Regions from separate parts of the Paenibacillus sp. Lou8.1 genome, predicted to be linked through region 2. Evidence: predicted binding sites of a transcription regulator. Region 2 holds the regulator's gene; each other region holds the start of a gene.
The links. Region 2 encodes LexA, which represses DNA repair genes until DNA is damaged. Its sites were predicted from a motif close to CGAACATATGTTCG; they were not measured.

Region 1 (4,833 bases), on a different contig from region 2:
CCTCGTCATCTGAAGCAACGTCATGCTCGGCCGCAGTGAGATGATTGACCACTCGGCGTGTCATATCCCCCGAATATCCTCGTCTCATGAGAAAAGGGTAGGTTTTCCTTTTTTTCTCCATTATATCACCACGTATCTGATTCCATTTCTTACGTCCGACCGTCAAAGCGCTCTCCCACTCCTCATTATCGGTGATCTCACCTAACGCTTCGCCAATAGAGGCTTTAGAGATGCCCTTCTGACGAAGTTCTTGCCTAACCCACATCTTACCCTTACGTTGGCTAGTTATGCGCTGCCTTGCCCATTGGCGGGCGTATAAATCATCATCTACGAGTTGTTCCCTTTGCAGTCGAACCATTACTTCGTCAATAACAGACTGATCCAGTTCTTTTTGTAACAAACGTTGGGCAATTTCCTGACGTGTGCGAGGCTTTCGCCCCAAATAGCGAAGCGCAAGTACATAAGCCTGTTGCTTTTCATCTGCCAGAACGATATCTTCCAGTTCTTTTTTATCAAATGACGTTCCTTTGAACATATTGTACTTGATCATTACATCTTCTAATACAGACAGCGAATACGGACCAAAATGAATGATATACCTTCCACGTTTGCGTCCCTGTCCCTGCTCTACCCTAGTAATCATCAATTCCTCATGATCCGGAAAAAGAGAAATCCCTTGTTGCTTATTTGCTTCCGAAGTGTATTCATCTTCATCGTCCAACTGCAATATATTTCCCTCACTTTGAAATTCACGAAAGCAGCCTTTGAACACCTGCTACGCAAAGTTAGATTCCGCTGACAAAGCAGATTTTAGTTGATGCAAAAATGCCCTGCACAACTGTGCAGGGCATCAGAATCATGCTATTCAAACGGACGGTGCCATAACCCTGGCCCCAGTTCACAAACCAGGATTCACCAAGCTTTATTCAAGCTCCAACAATTCCTGTTCTTCCTTCGCTTGCTGTGCCAACTCTTCTTCTGTAGGCGGAGCAACCGTCGTAATCAAATTGCTGGCCACCCGAATTTTTTGTTCGATCGTACTAGCAATATTCGGATTTTCCTTCAAAAATTGTTTAGCATTCTCACGTCCCTGACCAAGGCGCTCACCTTCGTAGGAATACCAGGCTCCGCTCTTGTCGACAATGTCATGCTCCGTACCGATATCGATCAAGCTACCTTCTTTGGAAATACCCTCACCGTACATAATATCCACCTCAGCCTGACGGAAAGGAGGGGCAACTTTGTTCTTCACGACTTTAATACGTGTGCGGTTACCCACAATGTCGTTACCCATTTTCAAACTTTCAATACGACGAACATCCAAACGTACCGTAGAGTAAAACTTCAAGGCACGTCCACCTGGTGTTGTTTCAGGGTTACCGAACATAACACCTACTTTTTCACGTAGCTGGTTAATAAAAATAGCAATGGTTTTCGACTTATTAATAGCTCCAGAAAGCTTACGCAATGCCTGAGACATCAAACGTGCTTGAAGACCAACGTGGGAATCTCCCATTTCGCCTTCAATCTCTGCCTTGGGCACAAGTGCCGCTACGGAGTCAACAACTACAATGTCTACTGCTCCACTACGTACAAGGGCTTCGGCAATCTCAAGCGCCTGCTCTCCTGTATCTGGTTGCGATAGTAACAACTCATCAATATTGACACCCAGCTTGCTTGCATACGACGGATCAAGCGCATGCTCGGCGTCGATAAAGGCGGCTTGTCCGCCTGTTTTTTGCACCTCTGCGATAGCGTGAAGAGCTACTGTCGTTTTACCGGATGATTCCGGTCCGTATATTTCAATAACCCGGCCTCTTGGAAAGCCGCCCGTTCCTAACGCAATATCCAAAGCAATCGAACCACTGGGGATCGTTTCCACTTGCATATGGGTAGACTCACCCAACTTCATAATGGAACCTTTACCAAATTGCTTTTCTATTTGACGGAGCGCCATATCCAGCGCAGCACGACGATCTGACAATAAACTCACATCCTTCATTGTTTGTACTTTAATAATACCTTGTTTTGACACGCTTGCCAAGCATTTTTTCGAACATACATTCGTTTTTTTTATTCGTACAACTCTCTTCTATAATTACACCTGTCTCTTAAAACAAAAAAAGAACCGCTGGCAAAAGGCTTTGCAACGGTTCTTCCGATAAGATGATTATACCATGAATATCTATCTAAAACAACTCTACGAGTCACACTGTACATAGATGTTTAAGAGAGTTTCTCGTTCTCTACCAGCCTGCGCCACAATCTGTACAGGATTGCTTTAACTGATCGCAGTCGGATTGTTTCACGGTTGCCACTCAGTCTCAGTTCATGTACTTCCGTTTCCTTGTCGCGTTCAGCAATGCCAATATACACTAGACCGACTGGCTTCCGTTCGGAATACCCAGGCCCAGCTACACCAGTAACTGAAAGTCCAAAATCGCTATCCATGATCATTCTCGCCTGCTCTGCAAGCACAAGGGCTACTTCCTTACTCACTGCGCCTGGCGCATGGTCCCCTTCCAAATAATCATAAGGCACGTTGAGTAACTTCATCTTCATTTCATTGGAATAGCACACGATGCCACCTTGAAACATAGCAGCACTGCCAGGTATAGAAGTAATTTGTTCCATCAGCATTCCACCTGTACAGCTTTCTGCCGCACTCACAGTGAGTTCGCGTTTGGCCATTAGATCTACGATAACCTTCTCCAGCGCAACATCCTCGCTTGCATACATATACTCCGGAAGACGCTGCTGAATTTCTACTTCCGTAGCTGTCAGCTTAATTAATGCTTCACTTTCGCTGGCCGCCTTGGTGGATATACGGATCGTGACTTCCCCTTCCTTGGCATAAGGAGCAATCGTAGGATCTGTCTGGGATTGGATCAGATCTAACAAATGGGTTTCAAGAGCTGACTCACCGATCCCTGCAAATTTTAGCATTTTCGAATAAATTGGCATTTCCTCACCGCTCAATGCCTGCTGAAGCAACCAAGGTTTCGCATGGTTTGCAAACATGGGTTTGAGTTCCTTAGGCGGTCCAGGCAAAACTACATAAAATTTACCGTCCTGTGCAATCGCGTCGCCCACAGCTAGCCCTGTCTCATTTTCAAGCGGAGTAGCACCTTCAATAGAAAGCGCCTGCCGGCGGTTATTCTCGGTCATTTCTACCCCACGGTTACGGAAAAATTGATCTAGCTTGTCCATTGCAAGACGATCTATGTGCAATTTCCGCCCCAATACAGCCGCTATCGCCTCTTTCGTCAAATCATCCTGAGTCGGCCCCAGACCGCCGGAAAACAAAATAATATCCGCACGCTTCTGAGCAATTCTTATCGCTTCCTGAAGCCGATTTATGTTATCGCCAACCACAGTCTGAAAATATACATCGATTCCAATTGTAGCCAGCTCTTGTGACAAATATTGAGCATTTGTATTCACTATTTGTCCGAGCAATAACTCTGTTCCTACTGCAATTATTTCAGCTTTCATCAATTCTTCCTCCTGTACTGCGAATATGATGGGAATTATATAAAGAAACAGCAATAAGTTTAGTCCCTATTGCTGTTTCCATAAAATTTATCCTGTTAAACTTTGGAGGAGCTCAGCAAATGGATATTTTTCACGAAATAATCAATACCCGAATAAATGGTGATCAACACTGCTGCCCATATCGCTATTAAATCAAACGGTATACCAAGAAAAACAAACGGGAAATTATTAATGAGCAGCGCTACAATAGCAACGATCTGGATGATCGTCTTTAATTTGCCCCAATTGCTTGCAGCAACCACAGACCCATCCAGTAAGGCAATCTGACGCAGCCCCGTAACCGCAAACTCACGGCTAACAATCACAACGACAATCCATGAATCAATTTTCCCCATTTCTACCAAGGAAACCAAAATAGCGGTTACCAAAAGCTTATCAGCAAGGGGGTCCAACAGCTTGCCCAAATTGGTGACCATATTATTTTTACGTGCCAAATATCCGTCAAGACCATCCGTGCTGGCTGCTACAAGGAAAATGATAGCCGCAATCAGCTGATTATACGGCAGCTTGAAAGCTCCGATCTCAATCGGCGGCGGATAAAAATCAAAGTCCACCAGCAAAGCCAGCATCATCACCGGGATAAGGCAAATCCGCGTTATTGTAATTCTGTTGGGTAAATTCACAACACACTCTCCCCTGATTATCGTACTTGATTACAAATGGCAGTTTTCGGATTAAATTCAATCCTATGTAAATCGCTTTCGACGAGCGCTATACACCTGAATTGTCTGCATTTTCGTTACAAGTATAATATGGCGCAAAACGCATGTCAAAATAACCTGCCGCAAATCAAGCAACGTTTTTTCCTACAAAATATATGAGGGAAAACGGCTTTATTTCATGTTTGTAAATTGAAGCTCCAATGGCAAATCAGCTTTACGTAGCAATTGAATGATCGCCTGTAAATCATCCCTGTTTTTTCCAGTCACTCGGATTTGATCACCTTGAATCTGACTTTTGACTTTTAGCTTGGAGTCCCGAATAAGAATATTAATTTTCTTGGCATTATCCTGATCAATTCCCTGCTTAAGCGAAAGACGCTGACGCACTGAACCTAGAGAAGCGGGTTCCAATTTGCCATACTCCACATTTTTAAGGGACAGACCTCGTTTGGCCATTTTAGATTGCAAAATATCAATCACCGCATTCAGCTTGTACTCGTCTTCCGATGCAATCGTAAGAGCTTCTTTCTCAAGCTTGAGGCTACTTTTGCTATCCTTGAAATCAAATCGAGTTTCAATTTCACGCTCCGTCTGATGAACCGCATTTGTTAACTCC
Region 2 (4,833 bases):
TAGATCAGGGGAGCCGTTTGTCAGCAATAACAGTTTGTAATGTCCCTTCAATTGTTCTAGAATCTCAAACGTTTCTTCATATACATGTGGACGTGCGCGTCTTTCCGAAGCAAATTGGGTAGCCAGCTTTTCCGCCAACTTCTCATTATCTATCCCTAGTTGCTGGAGTCCTCTGCGCCATGATTCCTTTCGATAAACAGGGGCCAACTGTTCCAATTGGCGGAATTCAGGTTGCTCACCTGCTGTAAAATTCGCCCACAATCCTTCAAACGGGTTAATGCCGATCATTTGAGTAAAACTAAAGGTTTCATAGGATTCATACAAAGCGCGTGCTTCCTTACGTACCGCTTCCTCCAGAGTTTTCGGATCAACGCCTGCTTCACGGGAGCCTGTTTGGCACGCTGCATCAAATGCCTCTTCTACACTACGTTCATCCCATAAAAGGGTATCATCAAGATCAAACATTACCGCCTGAATCGTCATCTGAATTATCCACTCTCTTTCCACAGTATATGTACACCTATTTGCTCGGTTAAGTATTTGAATCGTTATGTGTGCCCATATTAAGCAAGCGGCCGCAGCATGTTATATGAAATAACATCATACGGCCTTTGTTAAAGAGCTACAGGCTAAATCAGTTATTTTTTGTCCACCTGTATCTGATTGGATAGCGCAAACTTCTCAAGTCGCTCTGCAATGGCATCCGTGTCATAGCGACCTAATGATTTTGTGAAAATGAAATTACCGCCCTTACCTTTTCTTTCAACGGTTACGTAACCCTTTTCAATCTTGATGGCTTTCATGTCCCCAGCCGTCATTGGACGTTCTCTACCACCTTTCAGCATGTAGAGAGTATCCTTTCCCACTTTCAGATAAGGACGACGGATGAAAAAGATAACAGCCAGCATCAAGTACAGGCCGAATACAAGCCAATCCATCCCTCGCATGCCAGTCTTAGTCAAAAAGTAACTCATAAGCATGTACAATACAGAAAGACCAGCCAGCATAATTGGCACAGTAATGTTACGGCCACGGAAAATATCCATTGCAGAACCTGCGCCGTTAATGGTTTGAATGCCTTGCTTTTTGCGCGATTTATTTAAATGCGCTGTGTTTTTGCGTACTTTTCTTTCAAATGATCGGGCCATCTCTCAATTCCTTCCCAGATATATTACAATAAAACAATTGCCTCAAAGCTGATCTATATAGATACCCAGAACGGTACCTAAAACAAAAGGCAAATTGCAGGCTTGGGCGCTTTAACAACATTAATGCTTCAGCCCGTCATTTCCCTTCGATGTATCATCGTCCACAAATTCAATTGTTTCAAGCTGCTGCCGAAAATTACGGCGAATGTTACCTAAATAAATTTCCCGAAGATTGGCGCGCTCTGTGGCTTCCTCTTCCGTCAAACCCTCGGATTTTGCTTTGCGCGCTAATTCATTGATGCGCTGTACCAAGCTGTCTATATCCAAATTATGTCCCCTCCATAAAAGCAAAGATATAATACACTTTGACATGTAGAAAAGAGCTTGTCAAGGCTCCCGCATTACGCTCCCTGACAAGCTCTAATAGTCTATAGGTCAGAAGTTAGGAAGCTTGAGTACCTGACCTGCCTGTACTCCCCGATCCTCTAAACCGTTAATCCGCACAATTCCTTCTATATATACCCGTGTATCCATTCGTTCCGGTTTATGATTTGCGGCAATCTCCCACAACGTATCTCCAGGTTGTACGGTCAGTTTAGTCACTTCTTCCTGGGAAGCTGAAGGTGCCGCGAAAACCGTAAGTACACCTGCCCCTGCAATCCAAGCAACAATCACTAAAATAAGAAGCTTAAGTAAAAGAGTATTAGTAATAATTTGCATAAAATGCGCTCTACCCTCTTTTCGGGTCTCCTGCAAATTTTCTGAATTCATCGGAAAAATACTTTGATAAGTGCTATATTTCATCATTGGCTGCGACCTCCAAACGTTTGTTCTTATGTTTTCACAATATAACACGAACATTTGTTTTGTTCAATAGAAAAGAGAACAAAAGTTCGCGATTATTTTTAGGGATTATTTAGAACTTATGTTTGTACGAACGGAGGTTCTATGCTATAATTTTCCCAAACGTTACTAAATGGGGTTGATACGGTATGTCTAAGATTTCGAGCCGCCAGCAGGCCATTCTTGAATTTATCCGCAATGAAGTGCGTCTAAAGGGATACCCCCCTTCTGTACGCGAAATAGGCGAGGCTGTCGGATTGGCCTCCAGTTCTACGGTTCACGGTCATTTGGATCGTTTAGAGAAAAAAGGACTCATTCGACGCGATCCTACAAAACCACGGGCTATTGAGTTACTCGGTCAAGACGAATCGGATAACAGCAACTTGATTAATTACTCCATTAGTCGTGTCCCCGTCGTCGGCAAAGTAACTGCTGGCCTTCCTATTACGGCGACAGAAAATATTGAAGATTACTTTCCTCTTCCCCAACACTTTGTTGGTGAGGATAAAATATTCATGTTATCTGTTGTAGGCGAAAGCATGATTGAGGCTGGGATTGCTAACGGAGACTATGTAATCGTACGTCAGCAGCAGACCGCTGATAATGGCGATATTGTTGTAGCTATGACAGATGAAGACGAGGCTACAGTTAAAACCTTCTACAAAGAAAAAGATCATATCCGGCTTCAACCTGAAAATCCAGCCTTTGAACCGCTTCGCCTGACACACGTCAGCATTTTGGGCAAGGTTGTAGGACTCTTCCGGGACTTCCACTGATTTCTCGTTCTTTCTTCCCCGTTATTCTAACCACTAATACAAAACCGGCTGCCTAGGGTAAGCCGGTTTTGTATTGTTATTGTGTTTACTATGTATCTCACAACTATTTTTTAATTTCAGCAACCTATTCCTATTGTTTCTACTATAAAATCAGCCTCCTCATCTCAAATAATCACCCACTGATCTTGAGATCACACATAACAACCTACGATCGTATTCAGTACATACAAATACTTATCCATTTCAGGTACTTAGAAAAGCAACTCGAAGCTGTAATTTCCGAAAGAAACAATTACCCAGAAGACAGCCAAGAATATAAACTGCTCTCTGAACAACTGAATCATATTCTTGCTCAAGAGGCGTACTACGAGAAAAAACTTAACACTCTTAATAGTAAATAATTTTTATACTAAACTGCATATTATTTATCTACACTATTAGACTCATGCCGACCTGCCTGTAACATTCTCCTGCAACATGGCGAAGACAGGTTCGCATGAGTTTTTTGTTAACCATTAGTAATATAGGTACCAGCTTCTTTTTGCTTTTAATAGATTTATGCTGATACATTACTATCACAATTGACATAGTATATAGCAGACCTAAGCAAAGGAGATATGCAGATGATCAGAAATAGAGTTAAAACGTATAAGCATCGCATCGGGAAAAACAGATATCTGGTCGTTAAAGTCTTTCAAGCCGCAGCTGCTAAAACAGGAAGCGGAAATGCACTAGCAACCAATGCCTTGAATATCAAGATTTCCAAGCGTAAGCATAAACACCACTAAGATTCATCCGTACCTTCATTTCCTTGAAGGGAGGTGATCATATGAGCAGAAGACATTGCAGACGTGATTTGAGAAGAAGAAGATCAAACATCCGTTCGAATCAAAGAGCCGTTGCGCGTGCAAGAGGTAACGCACTGGCTGTTAATCTGTTTAGCGTGAATGATAGACAACGCAGACGTTAATAATCGTTTTCAAGCAAAAGCAGGAAGGATTCTTCCTGCTTTTTTTTGTGTTAAACGCTACACCTAACTACTGCTATGAATCGTTGAAGCAAGCGGACGAGATCGTAGAATATCACACATAGTTGAACAGTCGCTACAATTTTGCTCTTTTTATAAATCTAACAGACAGGAAAAGGTGGTTCTCTTTTAGAATAGTGTGCATAGAGAAATTAAACCAGGAGGAGACAAGCCATGATAATTAAAATGTCACTTTCGAATATGGGAGATTTTAAGAAGTCAAATGAGAATAACGGCTTTATTGTGTCAGGAAGGATTATACCTAAATACGAGAACGATAATTGGACATATATAGAAGAAAGTTTCCCCGAACCATATTTTAAACAGTATGAGGATGATGACGTTGACATCAGTTATATTGATGAACAAGGAAAATCTATTTTTTTATATTATGATGAGAACGACTGTGTTGGGCAAATTAAACTTTGTACTAATTGGAATCGCTTTGCTCTAATTGAGGATATTGCCGTCGCTAAAGACTGGAGACACAAGGGAATCGGAGCAGCCTTATTGAGTAAAGCAACCGAGTGGGCTAAGCAGAATAACCTTGTTGGTCTTATGCTTGAAACACAGGATGTGAATGTTTTAGCTTGTCGATTCTATGCTAAAAATAACTTTGTTATCGGCGGAGTTGATACTATGCTATATTCTAATTTTTCCACAGCCCATGAAAAAGCGATTTTTTGGTATTATAAGTTTAAGCATTCAAATTAGCCTATCCTTCTGTAACAAGGCTGAATTTGAAATAATACCATCTTGTACGCACACTTTGCGTTGCCATCTCTAGTAAAATCAAACTGATCAGCAAACAAAGCTCTGCCAACCAATTAAGGTTAGCAGAGCTTTTGATTTATTTAGAGTATCCACTTACTTCAAACGTGAGGATGCGATCACTTTCAGCATGTAATCCTTTTCTGCTCTTATCAGGAATCTGAAACTGAACGTCTATATACAATAACAGTTAAAATCCCGCTAATTATAATGACCACTGTAAAAATCAATAACATATTGCTATATAAATAAGCAGATGGAAAATTAA
Region 3 (4,833 bases), on a different contig from region 2:
TAGCAGAGAGGCAAGACCAGCAGAGAGCTAATAACGTTAAACAGAGTTTGGGCATGGGCTACCTTGGCTCCGGGCTCGGCAGATATCCAGGCAGCGGCCATCTCCAGACCAGGGATCAACGGCATAAAGAGCAAGGCTCCGCCTACGTTCAGCAGCACGTGGGACCAGGCTACAAATTTGCCGGACACGCTTCCGCCAACAGCGGCAATCAGGGCGGTTACGCAGGTGCCTACATTGGAGCCGATGACGATGGCGATCCCCACATCGGCTGGCAAGGCTCCCGCAGCGGCAAGGCTAATCGCCATGCCAATGACGGCTGCGCTACTGTGAACCAGCGCGGTCAGGCAGGCTCCAGCAGCGAAGGCCCACCACATGTTGGCTGCAGCGTGATCAAGAAACCAACGGAATAGTCCGGCCTGCTCAATCCAGGGTCCGACCGACTGCATCACGCGAATACCCGCCAGAATCAGCGAAAATCCAGCAAAGACGAGGCTGATATATTGTACAGCCTGCGGACGGCTGAGCCCATTGGAGCCGGATGAAGCTCCGGCAGACACATACTGGCGGCTGGGGACAGCTTCACTCCACAGGACGGCAGTGCTCCAGCAGAGCAGTGAGCCGCAGAGCAGCGGAACAGCCAGCTTGCCGAGCTGGAGCCCCATCAGCTCGGTGGTCAGACAGGTGCCGATATTGGTGCCGAGAATGATGCCGAGCGTGCGGCCGTAGGTCAACAGCCCGGCGTTGACCAGTCCGATCGTTAGCACCGTTACGGCGGTGCTGCTTTGCAGCAGGGCGGTAATGCCTGAGCTGAACAGCATGCCCCGCCAAGGGGAAACGGTGGCGCGGTTCAACCAGCGGGTGAGGAAGGGGCCGGCCAAATGCCGGAGGGCTGCTTCCATCAGCTTCATCCCGCCCAAAAAAATAAACAGCCCACCGCACAGCGGGAGTATAACATGTATAAACACGGGCATAGCCCCCTTTTCTAGGTGAAAATACTTATGTAACAGCCTATGATCTGTCGGGGACAGCCATGACAAGCATGGCCGAGCTGTTTTTTTATAGAACGATAATTTTTGTAGTATCTTCACAAGCTTTAAAAGCGTGACGTCGATATACAGGCGGGCAGTAGCGGAGCGGTTCATTTGAATCTGGAGAAGCGCCAGCGTTCGCCTTTGCAACGGGATTCTTACCTTTAAATGTGTTACCTAATTCCAAGAATCCCGTTGCAACAGCGATCGTAAGATCAAATGATCCGCGGAGCCGCGCCCCTATCGAACAAAACGTTTTAACACTTTGAGTAATTCAAGAATGGGAGTGAAGGATTTTGCCTTCAGTAATATTAGAACGCAGCCGTAAAAAAAGGCTGGAGCACGCACACCCTTGGGTGTTTAAAAACGAAATAGCCAAGATCGAAGGGAACCCAGAGGCAGGCGATTTGGTCAGTATCGTTAACCATCAGGGGCGTTATTTGGCGACAGGTTACTATAATCCGGCTTCACAAATTACAGTACGTGTGATGTCCTATGAGCCGCTGGAAGCAATGGATCAAAACTTTTTTGCCCAACGCTTTCGCAAATGTCTGGAGCACCGCGAACGTTTTGTGACCGGGGGAGACGCTTATCGGTTGGTGTACGGCGAGGCTGATTTTTTGCCTGGACTGATTGTAGATCGATTTGGTGATGTGTTGGTCGTGCAGTTGTTAACGCTTGGCATGGATCGGCGCAGGGAAGAAATCAGGGATGCGCTCGTTGAAGTATTGGGTCCTGTTGGTATATATGAGCGCAGTGATGTATCCATCCGAGAGCTGGAAGGATTGGAACAAACAAAGGGTCCTTTGTACGGTGATTGCCCGCGTCATGTGGTGGTGACGGAAAATGGGCTGCACATCAAGGTTGATATCGTAGAGGGCCAGAAGACGGGTTATTTTTTTGACCAGCGTGAAAATAGAGCGGCCATAGCACCGTTGATGACAGGTTGGGGAGCACGTAGTGGAATTACGCTACAAGAAGTTGCTACAGACTCAGGGGACGCTGGCACAACGGTCATGAAGCCAGTGAATAAAAGCGGTAAGGTTGTTGAATTTCCATTCTGGGACGGCGCAACCGTATTGGAATGTTTTTCACATACGGGAAGCTTTACGCTCAATGCATGTAAACATGGTGCTAAAAAAGTAACTTGTCTTGATATTTCTGAGCATGCGATTGAAAGTGCGCGGGATAATGTCAAGCTGAACGGTTTTGAGGAACGCGTCGAGTTTGTCGTCGACGATGCTTTTCAATATTTGCGCAATCAAGTGAAAGGTGTAGAGGAACGCAATGCACGAGCCGGGGGCAAAGGAGATACATCCAAGCCGCTGACAGCAGGTGGCGGACGCACCTTTGATGTGGTCATTCTCGATCCGCCAGCCTTTGCCAAAACAAAGAACGCTGTCAAAGGAGCTACACGTGGATACAAAGATATCAACCTGCATGGGATGAAGCTTGTCAATGAGGGCGGCTATCTGGTGACAGCGAGCTGTTCGTTCCATATGCGGCCAGATCTGTTTTTGGACACCATTAAGGAAGCGGCGGCAGATGCCGGCAAAATCCTTCGTCTGGTAGACTGGAGAGCGGCTGGTAAGGACCATCCTCAAATTTTGGGTGTGGAGGAAGGCCATTACTTGAAATTCGCCATCTTTGAGGTGCGCAGCCGGACACAGCTTTAGGTTTCATACAAAGTCAAAGTCAATCGCCTTTTTGGTGATTAAATAGGTAAAATAGACTCATTTTAGGTATAAATCAGTCCTGTAGAGAAGGCATGCACCAAGCCAACCTGCGGGACTGATTTATTTTTAGGGGGGGGGTGAATTGCTACAACATGGCAAACGTACGTTCTTTTCTCCCTTGCCTGATATGCTATACTGTTTAATAGAATGTTGTTCGTTGGAAAGGAGGCCGCATCATGTCGGTCCGCTTGTTGATTGGCCGCTCTGGTAGTGGTAAAAGTACGTTAATCCGCAATGAAATGACGTCTATGTTACGCGAGGAGCCGCTAGGTAAGCCTATGCTGTTACTTGTACCGGAGCAATCGTCATTTGCTTCCGAGCATGCGTTACTTACAGAAGCCGGAAACGGTATTCAGGGGTCGGTGCGCGCCCAAGTGATGGGATTTCATCGTCTTGCCTATTTAGTTATGCAGGAAACCGGGGGTTCAGCACTGGTGCCTGTAACGGAAGAAGGCAAGAAGATGCTTTTATATAAAATTATTCGTCGTCGCAAGGATGAACTGAGCTTGTTTAAGGATTCGGGAGACCAGCTCGGCTTTGTGGATCGGTTGAATACATTGTTTACGGAGCTAAAGCAGTATGGAAATGATACTCGGTCTGTACCCGAGCAACTGGAGCGAATGAACGCTGTGGGAGAGTCAACTCCGATTTTGCGCGGCAAGCTCAAAGATATCAGTCTAATCTATGAGGATTTTGAACGAGAGCTGACGCTTAAATATATAGACGGTGAAGATACGCTGCGCATGCTGGCAGAACAGATTGCGGAGTCTTCCCTTGTGCGTGGAGCAGACATTTGGATGGATGGCTACCGTAGGTTTACACCACATGAATACAAGGTGGTGGAGCAACTTATGCTGCATGCCTCTTCGTTGACGGTGGCGCTGACTTGCAACCGCAGCTACGAGAGCGGACAGCTTCCGCATGAGCTGGATTTGTTTCATCCTTCGGCGGCTACGTATGTAAGACTCAAAGGAATGGCAGACGAGCTGATGATAGAGACGCAGACACAATTACTGCGCCCTGATCCGTTGCCGAGATTTAAGGAGCGTCCAGCGTTGGCATATTTGGAGGCTAACTTTGAACATCGTACAGGGTTACGGAATCAGGAACAACGGATGCGGCTGCAGCAGCTACGAGAGCAGTGGACAGAAGAACAGCCGGAGGGCATAAAACTGTACGCTGCGGCGAATCGCCGTGTAGAGCTGGAAGGGGCTGTACGCGAAATGCGCCGTCTGGCCCGAGATGAAGGCGCGCGTTACCGGGAGATGGCTCTGTTTGTACGTCATATTGAAGATTATGAGCCATGGGTGGAACCGATATTCAAACAGTATGAGGTTCCAGTATTTCTGGATCAGCGAAGAAGTGTATTACATCATCCTTTGGTGGAATTGATTCGGGCTTCGCTGGATATCGTGCAGCGGCGTTGGCGATATGAGGATGTATTCCGTGCGGTCAAAACAGACCTTCTACTGCCGCTGGACGGTCGGGTGAGCCGCGAGGAGATGGACCGTTTGGAAAACTATGTTCTAGCCTGCGGAATACAAGGCAGCCGTTGGACAGATGGTCGGCCGTGGCAGGCTGTGCCCAGCTTGTCACTGGAGCTGGAGGAGCAGGAACGGAACCGTAGGCGGGATGAAACGTTGGATTTGATGGAGCTATGCCGGGATGTGATCGTGACGCCTTTACGTGCGTTTGAGAAACGTGTGGGCAAGGCACGAACTGCACTTGAGAAGTGTGAAGCGGTATATCTGTTACTGGAGGATGCAGAAATCGGCCACAAGCTGGACGCCTTCATTCATCAGGCAGAGGAAGCAGGAAAACCTGAGCAGGCGAAGGAGCATCGTCAGGTATGGGATGCAGTGCTTGAACTACTGGATCAAATCGTCGAAATGATGGGTGATGAGAGGCTGGATACCTCTTTGTTTGCGGGTGTGCTGGAAACGGGATTGGCCGAGTTCCGTATGGGACTTGTTCCGCCAGCTCTGGATCAGGTTCTGGTCGGAAACACGGACCGTACACGTGTGTCCGGTATTCAACATGCCTTTGTGCTAGGTATGAACGAAGGTGTG

Region 1: recA (recombinase RecA) is a predicted target of LexA. The motif match lies at 2,054-2,067, and genes of this name have one in related genera.
Region 3: addB (helicase-exonuclease AddAB subunit AddB) is a predicted target of LexA. The motif match lies at 2,861-2,874, and genes of this name have one in related genera.

The regions. Positions count from the first base shown of each region.
Region 1 is NZ_JANAVN010000001.1:535,429-540,261, reverse strand. It holds gene NLX78_RS02600 (regulatory protein RecX) at 1-727, opposite strand, end outside; gene recA (recombinase RecA) at 923-1,984, opposite strand; gene NLX78_RS02590 (competence/damage-inducible protein A) at 2,227-3,495, opposite strand; gene pgsA (CDP-diacylglycerol--glycerol-3-phosphate 3-phosphatidyltransferase) at 3,591-4,178, opposite strand; gene NLX78_RS02580 (YajQ family cyclic di-GMP-binding protein) at 4,389-4,833, opposite strand, start outside.
Region 2 is NZ_JANAVN010000002.1:246,015-250,847, forward strand. It holds gene NLX78_RS03930 (HAD family hydrolase) at 1-483, opposite strand, end outside; gene NLX78_RS03935 (hypothetical protein) at 639-1,148, opposite strand; gene NLX78_RS03940 (DUF896 domain-containing protein) at 1,269-1,475, opposite strand; gene NLX78_RS03945 (LysM peptidoglycan-binding domain-containing protein) at 1,584-1,952, opposite strand; gene lexA (transcriptional repressor LexA) at 2,141-2,767, shown strand; gene NLX78_RS03955 (hypothetical protein) at 3,391-3,555, shown strand; gene NLX78_RS03960 (hypothetical protein) at 3,597-3,737, shown strand; gene NLX78_RS03965 (GNAT family N-acetyltransferase) at 3,969-4,508, shown strand; gene tet (Tet(L)/Tet(K)/Tet(45) family tetracycline efflux MFS transporter) at 4,718-4,833, opposite strand, start outside.
Region 3 is NZ_JANAVN010000006.1:90,060-94,892, reverse strand. It holds gene NLX78_RS10225 (Na/Pi cotransporter family protein) at 1-965, opposite strand, end outside; gene NLX78_RS10220 (class I SAM-dependent rRNA methyltransferase) at 1,325-2,704, shown strand; gene addB (helicase-exonuclease AddAB subunit AddB) at 2,941-4,833, shown strand, end outside.